DNA from 2 places in the Thalassotalea sp. SU-HH00458 genome. Region 1 is predicted to be linked to the other one. Evidence: predicted binding sites of a transcription regulator. Region 1 holds the regulator's gene; the other holds the start of a gene.

What was found. The regulator FNR, encoded in region 1, switches genes on or off when oxygen is low (the NO sensors DNR and NnrR bind a similar motif). The targets are predictions, from matches to a motif close to TTGATCTAGATCAA.
Region 2: the regulator FNR is predicted to act here: its motif matches at 1,069-1,082, upstream of ccmA (cytochrome c biogenesis heme-transporting ATPase CcmA).

Annotation. Positions count from the first base shown of each region.
Region 1 is NZ_BAABWW010000013.1:25,683-30,483, reverse strand. Features, by position in the region: gene uspE (universal stress protein UspE) at 1-592, opposite strand, end outside; gene fnr (fumarate/nitrate reduction transcriptional regulator Fnr) at 783-1,502, opposite strand; gene ABXH06_RS16720 (sulfite exporter TauE/SafE family protein) at 1,547-2,212, opposite strand; gene ABXH06_RS16715 (M14 family metallopeptidase) at 2,286-3,335, opposite strand; gene ABXH06_RS16710 (AAA family ATPase) at 3,583-4,506, shown strand; gene ABXH06_RS16705 (DUF58 domain-containing protein) at 4,539-4,801, shown strand, end outside.
Region 2 is NZ_BAABWW010000001.1:570,775-575,575, forward strand. Features, by position in the region: gene ABXH06_RS02510 (heme lyase CcmF/NrfE family subunit) at 1-843, opposite strand, end outside; gene ccmA (cytochrome c biogenesis heme-transporting ATPase CcmA) at 1,163-1,804, shown strand; gene ccmB (heme exporter protein CcmB) at 1,888-2,541, shown strand; gene ABXH06_RS02525 (heme ABC transporter permease) at 2,541-3,287, shown strand; gene ccmD (heme exporter protein CcmD) at 3,287-3,526, shown strand; gene ccmE (cytochrome c maturation protein CcmE) at 3,510-3,995, shown strand; gene ABXH06_RS02540 (TIGR02922 family protein) at 4,096-4,317, opposite strand; gene nagP (N-acetylglucosamine MFS transporter NagP) at 4,638-4,801, opposite strand, start outside.

The DNA of each region.
Region 1 (4,801 bases):
GGAAAGAGTTGACCAAATGAACATTTGCCTTGATCAATTTTGATAGATTGATCGCTTCTTCTGTGATTTTTACATTTAAAGATTGATGCTCTGCTTCAGCACTGCCTACATTGAGTGCCGCGACAATATTGCCATTCATTGGCCATAAATGATCTTTCACTAATAAAACAGGACAGGGACATTTTCTTAATATATGCCAATCAGTTGGCGTGAATATGACTGATTTTAATTTATCGTGCTGATGTGTTCCTTTAATGACTATGTCATAGCCATTATTTAATACTTCTTCAATAATGGGTTCAAAAGGTCTATTGTGCCAAATTACTTTAGTATCTATTGCAATATTATCGTGCGGTAAAACGTTAATTAACTCATTCAACCATTGAATACGATCATTAATTAATGAGTTGCGCATAGCTTCACGCTCATCGTTTGACAGCATGGTAGTCATCTCATAAGAAAAATCATATATCGAAAGGAAAGCTGTGATGGTGGCCTGAGTTTGTTTGGCTAATTCAATTGCTCTTTTTAAGGCTTTTTGATCTTCAGTGGTTGGATCTATGATTGCTAATATTTGATGATACTTTTCCATATTCGCTCCAGAATAACTCATGTTAATGATTTACTATCAGTATAGTTATATTCTTATATAACACATAGTTGAAGATTGTTTTAAATCAATAAATTGGTCGTTTTGAAGGAAAAGTTAAGCAAGCAAATACTTTGCAGATGTTTGAGATATATTTACGCAAGGCAAAAGTATGTGGGAGAGTGATGTGCTGCTATAGCGCAGCACAATCTTCAAGCTTATCGCTGTCTAAAATTGTAATAAGCTTGCCATCAACTTTAATTAAGTCATTTTTATTGAATCGATTTAATAACCGACTAATTGTTTCAACCGTTAAGCCGATATAATTGCCAATATCACTGCGAGTCATCGTCAACCTGAACTCAGTGGCTGATAATCCCCTAGCGTGATAACGGGCGCTTAAGGCACATAAAAATGTAGCAAGACGCTGCTCAGCATTCTTACGGTTCAATAAAGTTAACATTTCTTGATCATTTTTAATTTCAGAGCTCATCATACGAAGGATTTGCTTTTTAAGCTTTGGCATATGATTAGATAAATTATCTAAGGTATTATAGGGGATTTCACAAACCATTGAAGTTTCTAATGCTTTTGCAAAACTCGGATGTTCAGACTCTGCTATGGCATCAAACCCTAATAAATCTCCTGCTAAATGGAAGCCGGTAATTTGTTCTTCACCACTTTCGTTTACCGTAAACGTTTTGAAAGTGCCAGAGCGTATAGCGTATAAGGACTGCATAGTTTGACCATCTTGAAAAAGCTGCTCACCTTTATGGATAGGGCGTTTCCGGTCAATGATTTCATCAAGGGTTTCTAACTCTTTTTCATCAAGAGAATACGGTAGACAAAGTTCACTGATGCTACAATTTTGGCAATGAATATGTTGTTGTGATGCGCTTTGATTCTTGTACATATTTTCCTTAACATCTAAGTTAATTATCCACTTCGAGTATGGTATTAGAACATTTGTGTATATGCAAATTTTAGCGTCAAGATACCATAACTTATTAGTAATAACGCCATAGTTTTTCTAAAATAATTATTTTGCATTAATAGCTTTATAAAAGTAAAACCAAATGAAACCGTCAATAACGCAGGTAAAGTACCAAGCCCAAAAAACATCATGATCAAACCTCCTTTTATTGCGTTGCCGCTGGCTAAAGACCAGGTTAATGTTGAATAAACTAAACCACATGGTAACCAACCCCATAAGGTACCTAAAAGGAAAGATTTCTTTACACTCTTTATCGGAATTATCTTTTTACTTAAAGGCGATAAGTGTTGCCAAAGGTGTTTACCAATTACTTCAACTTTTGATATCCATAATAACCATTGACCAATGTATAATCCGAGCAAGATTAAAAAAATACCGGCAATAATTTTTAAAGTGACAATAGGAAATCCTAAGTGTTTAATTGCGAGTGAGCCGGTTAAACCTGCGATAGCACCTATCAAAGAATAAGAAAATATTCGCCCTACGTTATAGCTTAATATAAAGGGGGTTTTGTTTATTTGTTGCGGTAGTGCAGACGTAAGCATGGTGGTAATGCCTCCACACATCGCAATACAATGTCCACCACCTAATAAACCGATGACGAAGGCTGATAGAAAATCTAATTCCATACAAAGACAATATCTTTTACTGACAATCTTGGCAGGAGGTTAACATTATTCATCACAGGTAAAAAACAATTTATCACTTTTCAAAGGTTCCTAAAGAATGTTTAACGACATAAAATAAACAATCATTTTTGGCGATAAACTCGTTTGTTGTAGCTTTAAATATTCTCAAATGAGTTGCACAGACTAATTGATTGTCTCGTAAAGTGAAAAATTCGTCGATAACGTTTTCTTGATCTTCATTTAATAATTGTAAATTTTTTAACCCTTTTGAATCTAACCAACCTAGCATTTGACCTTGATGAGCGCCACCATAATTAAATTGCTCAATATTATCTAATAACGTCACACCAGATTCACCTTCATAGTGATGGCTATAGGTTAGTTCTACATTGTTTTTTAACGTTAACCGTAAAGGTTTACAGATTATCTCAACGGATTTTTTTTGTGGGAAATTAACGTTAGGCGGACATTCAGCGATGTTTTGTATTCCTTCAAAAGCGACTTCATGCGCTTGTTCGTCATTACTGCCTCCACACTCAATTGTTATGGTTGGACAACTAAAAGCTTGTTCAGTTAATGCGCCTATTTGTAAGCCTGATAAAATTACCGCATCGCAAAAAAATGAAGTTAACGCGATTTCTTTCATTGATAATATCGGCGATACAGCAAATGCAGGACTTGAACCCGAACAGTTATGTAAGTCAACGACGAATTCAGGGGTTACTTCTCTAATGGCTTCTTCAATGAGTCGAGCTCGAGCATAGTAACCATCATTTCGTGAAATACCAAAACAGCGATTTAGATCATTTCCATGCGCTAAAAAACGATGACTTAGTAACGGGCTGGCATTCGCGGCCTCTACTGAACAAATAATAAACCTAATATTCGTTTGCGGTTTCGGTAATTCCCCTAAGGAAGTCAACCAACGGTGAATGGCAATTAATCCTGATGGTTCATTGCCATGCAATAAAGTGACAATAACACGACATTTATCAACATGTTTACCGGCTACATCAATCACGGTTGGTACATCTAATGATAATAAAAACTGTTTAAAGTCGGCTTTAAGCGTAATTGGGTCTGGGTTATTTAAATATTCAATGTCATAAAAATCTATATTCATATGTTTTTTATTATCACTAAGTAATATCATTAACGGATTGTTTTTATTGATTAAAAGTTAATATTGTAGTTATCAACGGACACTTTGACGTGTAAAAACAATTCATTATTATGTAGAAATAACAGGCACTATTTAAGTTTCTATCATCTGCTTTGTTAACGAGCAGATAGCATGTCATACTCAAAGGTAGAACTTGTTGATTAAGGTCAATAAATTTTTATTAAACCATTTTAGTAAAAGGATATTCATGCAAGAACTCGTCATTCAAGCGTTATCACAGATTGAACGATTTGTGATCGGTAAACCTGAACAAGTCAAATTAGCACTAGCCTGTTTACTAGCAAAAGGGCATTTATTGATTGAAGATTTACCCGGTATGGGAAAAACGACTTTAGCCCATGTATTAGCGTCTTCAGTAGGGTTAAATTATCAACGAGTTCAATTTACCAGCGATTTGTTGCCTGCTGATGTTATAGGCGTGTCAATTTTCGATACAGAAAAACATACGTTTACCTTGCACAAAGGGCCTATTTTTAACCAAGTCGTTTTAGCCGATGAAATCAATCGAGCCAGCCCTAAGACACAAAGTGCGTTATTAGAAGCGATGGAAGAAAATAGTGTTAGTCTTGATGGCTGCACGCATTCTTTACCCAGACCTTTTTTTGTCATTGCAACACAAAACCCATTATTTCATGCAGGAACTTATCCCTTGCCAGAATCTCAACTAGATCGTTTTATGATGAGAATTTCATTAGGCTTCCCAGATAAAAAGGCGGAACAACAAATATTAAAATCTGCCAATATTTCGTTAAATTATGAGGAAATACATTCGATTATTTCCCTAGAAAAATTACAAACAATACAAAAACAAATCAGTAATCTTTATGTTTCAGATCCGGTTATCGATTATGTTATTGCGTTATTTGAACATTCTCGCAGTGGCCAATTAGCCGTAAATCCGTTATCACCTAGAGCAGGCAAAGCGCTGATCGCTGCAGCGAAGGCTTGGGCATTTATTGATAATCGAGATCATGTCCTTCCTGACGATATTAAATCAGTGTTTAGTGCCGTCTGTGAACATAGAATGGTTGGGCGTCAAATGACCAGTCACGAATCATTCTCAACACAAATACTGAGTACAGTTGATAGCGCATCATTTTTCAGTGATTAAAACGTTTAACTCATCATGGATGCTCATAAGCTATGTTACGTAAGTTAAGTCGATTAATTGACCAATTTCTCACTAAAAAGTTTGATACTTGGTTGAATCAACGTATGCCAAGTCAGCCTAATCATAAGCTTGCACAAAGAAATATCTTTATTTTGCCTAGCCGATTTGGTCTTGCCTTCATCTTTTTTATCGTTTTGCTTTTTATTTTAGGAACCAATTATCAAAATAACCTCATCATCCTTTTGAGTTATTTATTTACGAGTTTATTTATCACAACCATGTTTTATAGTTTTTT
Region 2 (4,801 bases), on a different contig from region 1:
AATGGCTAATAATACGGTCCAGTTTCTAAACGTGCCTCGCTTTTCTGTTACTGCTAATGAATGAATTAATGCGGTACCAACTAACCAAGGCATAAAAGATGCATTTTCTACCGGATCCCAAAACCACCAACCGCCCCAGCCTAATTCGTAATATGCCCACCAGCTACCTAAAGCAATACCGAGTGTTAAAAATATCCAAGCGGCAATGACCCAAGGTCTAGCCCAGCGAGCCCAAGCAGCATCTAACTTCCCTACCATTAAGGCGGCAATCGCAAAAGCAAAGCTGACGGCAAATCCTACATAACCAAAATACAACATGGGTGGGTGAATAATTAATCCAACATCTTGTAATAAAGGGTTTAAATCCCGCCCTTCTGCTGGCACCACTGGCCATAATCGATCAAATGGATTTGAGGTTAGTAAGGTGAATAACATAAACCCAACGGCTACCATTCCTAATACGGCTAATACTCTTGCAATAAAAGCTTCGTCCATTCCTTTACTATATTTAGCAACCGCCATTGTCCAAGCCGTTAACGCGAAAACCCACAATAACAAAGAGCCTTCATGTCCCCCCCACACCGCACTTATTTTAAAATAATAAGGCAACAATGAATTAGAGTGGCTGGCAATATACTTGACAGAAAAATCGTCGATAACAAACGAGTAAGCTAAAATAATTAAACTAATCGAGGTGAAAGCAAACATGCCAAATGTTAAAGGTTTAGCGTAACTGGTCAATTTAGCTTGGCCAGTATAAACGCCAATAAGCGGAAAAACGCTCAAACAAATTGCAAATGCCAAACCTATGATTAAGGCAAAGTGGCCTAGCTCAGGAATCATATAAATCTCCGAATGTTATCGGTACTGATCACGTATGAAGGTGATCGTCAGTATCAAAATACGTCTTGAGGGATTTATTCTCAAGTCGATAAAAATTTGCAGCAATGTTAGCACTGTTTATAGGTAAACTTCATCAAAGAGTGACATCTTATTACAAAATTACTACTTGAAACGCTCAAAGTGGTATCAGTGCAGTAATGGTATGATAAATTCATTATCTATAGTAGGATCTAGATCAAGCCATTTAAATTATTTTTCTCTAAAATGATTCAAATTAAAGTTAACATAACGCCATTAGATCAGATCATTATTTAAATAAATGCCAACACACTCACCTTCATTACTTAACGCTCATCAATTAACGTGCATACGCGAAGAACGTATTCTATTTGAACACCTTAATTTAACCATAAATGCTGGTGATATTATTCAAGTTGAAGGACCGAATGGCGCAGGAAAAACAAGCTTGCTCAGAATTCTCGCCGGACTTTCTCAACCTTATGAAGGTCAAGTATTTTTCAATGATATGGCAATTGGTGATGAACGTGAAATTTACAATCAAAACTTACTTTATATTGGACATTTAGCCGGAATTAAAGGCGAAATGACTGCACAAGAAAACCTTGAATTTTCTTTGAGTTTAAGTGGTTTAGATCTATTAACGGCCGAAAAAACATTAGATCAAGTTGATTTACTTGGTTTTGAAGATGCACTTGCAGCTCACTTAAGCGCAGGCCAACATCGACGAATCGCTTTAGCAAAATTATGGCAAAGTAAAGCGCCTGTTTGGATATTAGATGAGCCGTTTACTGCAATTGATAAAAATGGTGTAAAAAAACTCGAAGAATTAATGGTTAATCACGCCCAAAATGGCGGTTGTGTTATTTTAACGACGCATCAAGACTTATCGATTGACCAAAATTTATATAAAAAAGTCACGTTAGAATATCGTTTCTTTTAAATGAAATACCGAAGAAAAAAATGAATAAACGCAATGACATCGCCATCGAAATAAAAGCCGCTATTTCCTATAAAGAGGTTTTTATGCTGATTTTTAAACGTGATTTAACTATTGCTTTTCGTCATAAAGACGACATTTTGAACCCGTTACTCTTTTTTATTATCGTTATTACTTTATTTCCTTTAGGAATAGGACCAGAATCGAATACATTAGCTAAGATAGCCCCCGGTATTATTTGGGTGGCAGCATTATTATCTACTCTATTATCACTGGATCGATTGTTTAAATCAGACTTTCTTGATGGCTCATTAGAACAAATGCTACTCAGTCCCCATCCTTTATTTATCATTGTGCTAGGCAAAGTTATTGCCCACTGGTGTTTAACAGGCTTACCGATTATTTTTATTGCTCCTTTGCTCGGTTTATTGCTGCATTTAGACGAAAACAGTTATTCAGCTTTAATGTTAACCTTATTGTTAGGAACACCGATTCTTAGTTTTTTAGGTGCTATTGGTGTTGCGCTTACTGTAGGCATTAAAAAAGGCGGCGTTTTACTGAGTTTATTAGTACTCCCTCTTTATATTCCAGTATTAATATTTGCGACCAGTGCTATTGATACTGCGGCAATGAGCTTACCCTATAGCGGACAGCTTGCTATAATTGGCGCACTATTAATAGGTTCTATAACATTATCCCCTTTTGCGGTTAGCGCCGCACTAAAAGTGAGTACCAACTAATGTGGAAATGGCTTCATCCTTATGCTAACCCAGAAGTGTCTTATCACTTCGCCGGACGATTAATTCCGTGGTTTTCTAAATTAACGTTTATTTTGCTTTTTATCGGTTTGAGTTGGGCACTTTTATTTGTCCCTGCGGATTATCAGCAAGGTAACAGTTTTCGCATCTTTTATTTACATGTACCTGCAGCCATTCTTTCCATGAGTATTTATGTCGCAATGGCAATAGCAGCATTATCAAGCCTTGTTTGGCAAATTAAATTAGCCGATGCTTCTGCGGCGGCCATGGCCCCAGTTGGTGCTGTATTTACCGCCATTGCGCTAATCACTGGCGCTGCTTGGGGCCGTCCTACTTGGGGCACATGGTGGATCTGGGATGCCCGCTTAACATCAGAGCTTATTTTATTATTTTTATATTTAGGTGTCATAGCCCTGCACAATGCTTTTGAAGATAAAACACTCTCAGGCAAAGCTGCGGGAATTTTAGCGCTGGTTGGGGTAGTCAACATCCCTATTATTAAATATTCAGTAGAATGGTGGAATACCTTACATCAAGGTTCAACGGTTTCGAAATTAGGCGCACCTTCTATGTCTTCAAGTATGTATTGGCCATTTTTGGTATGCTTTATTGGTTTTATCTGCTTTGTAACCTGGATTATATGTCTTCGTTTTCGAAATGAGATTTTAGCTCGAAACGCGATGCGAGCTTGGGTACGTGATCTTGTCAGTAAAACGGAGGGTAAATAATGCAGTTTTCGAGTTTCGCTGATTTTATAGCTATGGGCGGCCATGGTTTTTATGTGTGGTTATCTTATGGGATAAGCATTACGTTATTAATATTATTAGTATTTTTAAGCATCAAAAAGAATAAAGATATCATTAACCAGATACAGCGTCGTCAACAAAGAGAAGCTAAATTCAAACAAGCAGCACAACGTCAAAAAGATAATTTTTCTCAAGAGGTAAGTCATGAATCCACGCCGTAAAAAACGCTTAACTATCGTTTTATCTTTGTTAATCGGAATAAGTATTATCAGTGGTTTAGTTTTATATGCCTTGAGCCAAAACATCGACTTATTCTACACACCTCACGAAGTGGTACACGGGAAAGATGATACAGGAATTAAACCTAAGGTAGGTCAACGAATAAGAGTGGGTGGATTAGTCGTTGTCGGTAGCGTAAAACGCGACGCCGATAATTTAAAAGTACAGTTTGACCTAACCAATAAAGGCGAAGTCATCACCATAAAATATGATGGCATACTGCCCGATTTATTCAGAGAAGGTCAAGGCATAATCGCAAACGGTAAGTTAAGCCAATCACGTGTACTTGAAGCAAGTGAAGTATTAGCAAAACACGATGAAAACTATATGCCGAAAGAGATTGCTGATTCCTTAGGTGAAGGTCACGAAGCGCCAAAATATACCAAAGAGCAATTAAAACCAACAGGATGATAGCGCTGACTTATTAACAAAGCGTTGAAATAGAAAAGCCCTTAATCAAAGTTAAGGGCTTTTATTTTTTAATACTTGACGTCGTTGGTGATAAATTCTGCTAAGCAATTTTATCAGTTGGTAAAATACGCTCTCCAAGCTTATTAATAATTTCAACATCGCCATTACAAACTGCAACAATCGTTTTATCTTTTTTTAAATTTTCAGGAATAATGACTCTTCCTGTCACTGATTTTTCAAATGTGCATACCTGATGTTTCAATTCTAAAGCTGTGTCACAATAATAAATGATAGTGACTAGCTCAACTTCATTACGACTCATAAATAACCCTACTGCTTATCTTATAAAGCCTCAAACTATGTGGTACTTATTGGCTTATAATTATAAATGGTTTACTTCTGTCCTAAAGTTATTGCTAATTTCATTCCATCTTAAACTCAAGCGATACTACTACACTAGGTTTGACTCTGAAACTGCTAACTACTTTTCTAAGTGATTTTGTGACTTGGTTTTCGCACTGTGCAGATAAAAAAAACCCTGAGTACAAGACTCAGGGCGATCAAATACGATCTTTTTTAACGCACCCTCAACTAGTGAGTTCGGATATCCTTAAGGATAAATGCTTTTCTGGAAATAAAGTTTTAGGCTTTCTTTCTTAATTTATGACCTTTTAAGGCATAGAAAATGATAAATAAATAACTTGGCAGCATGAGCGCATAGGCCCCTTGTGCCCCCAATCCTGCAACATTTCCTAATCCTATTAGTAGTGGACCTAACGCTCCACCGGCAATCCCCATAATAAGTA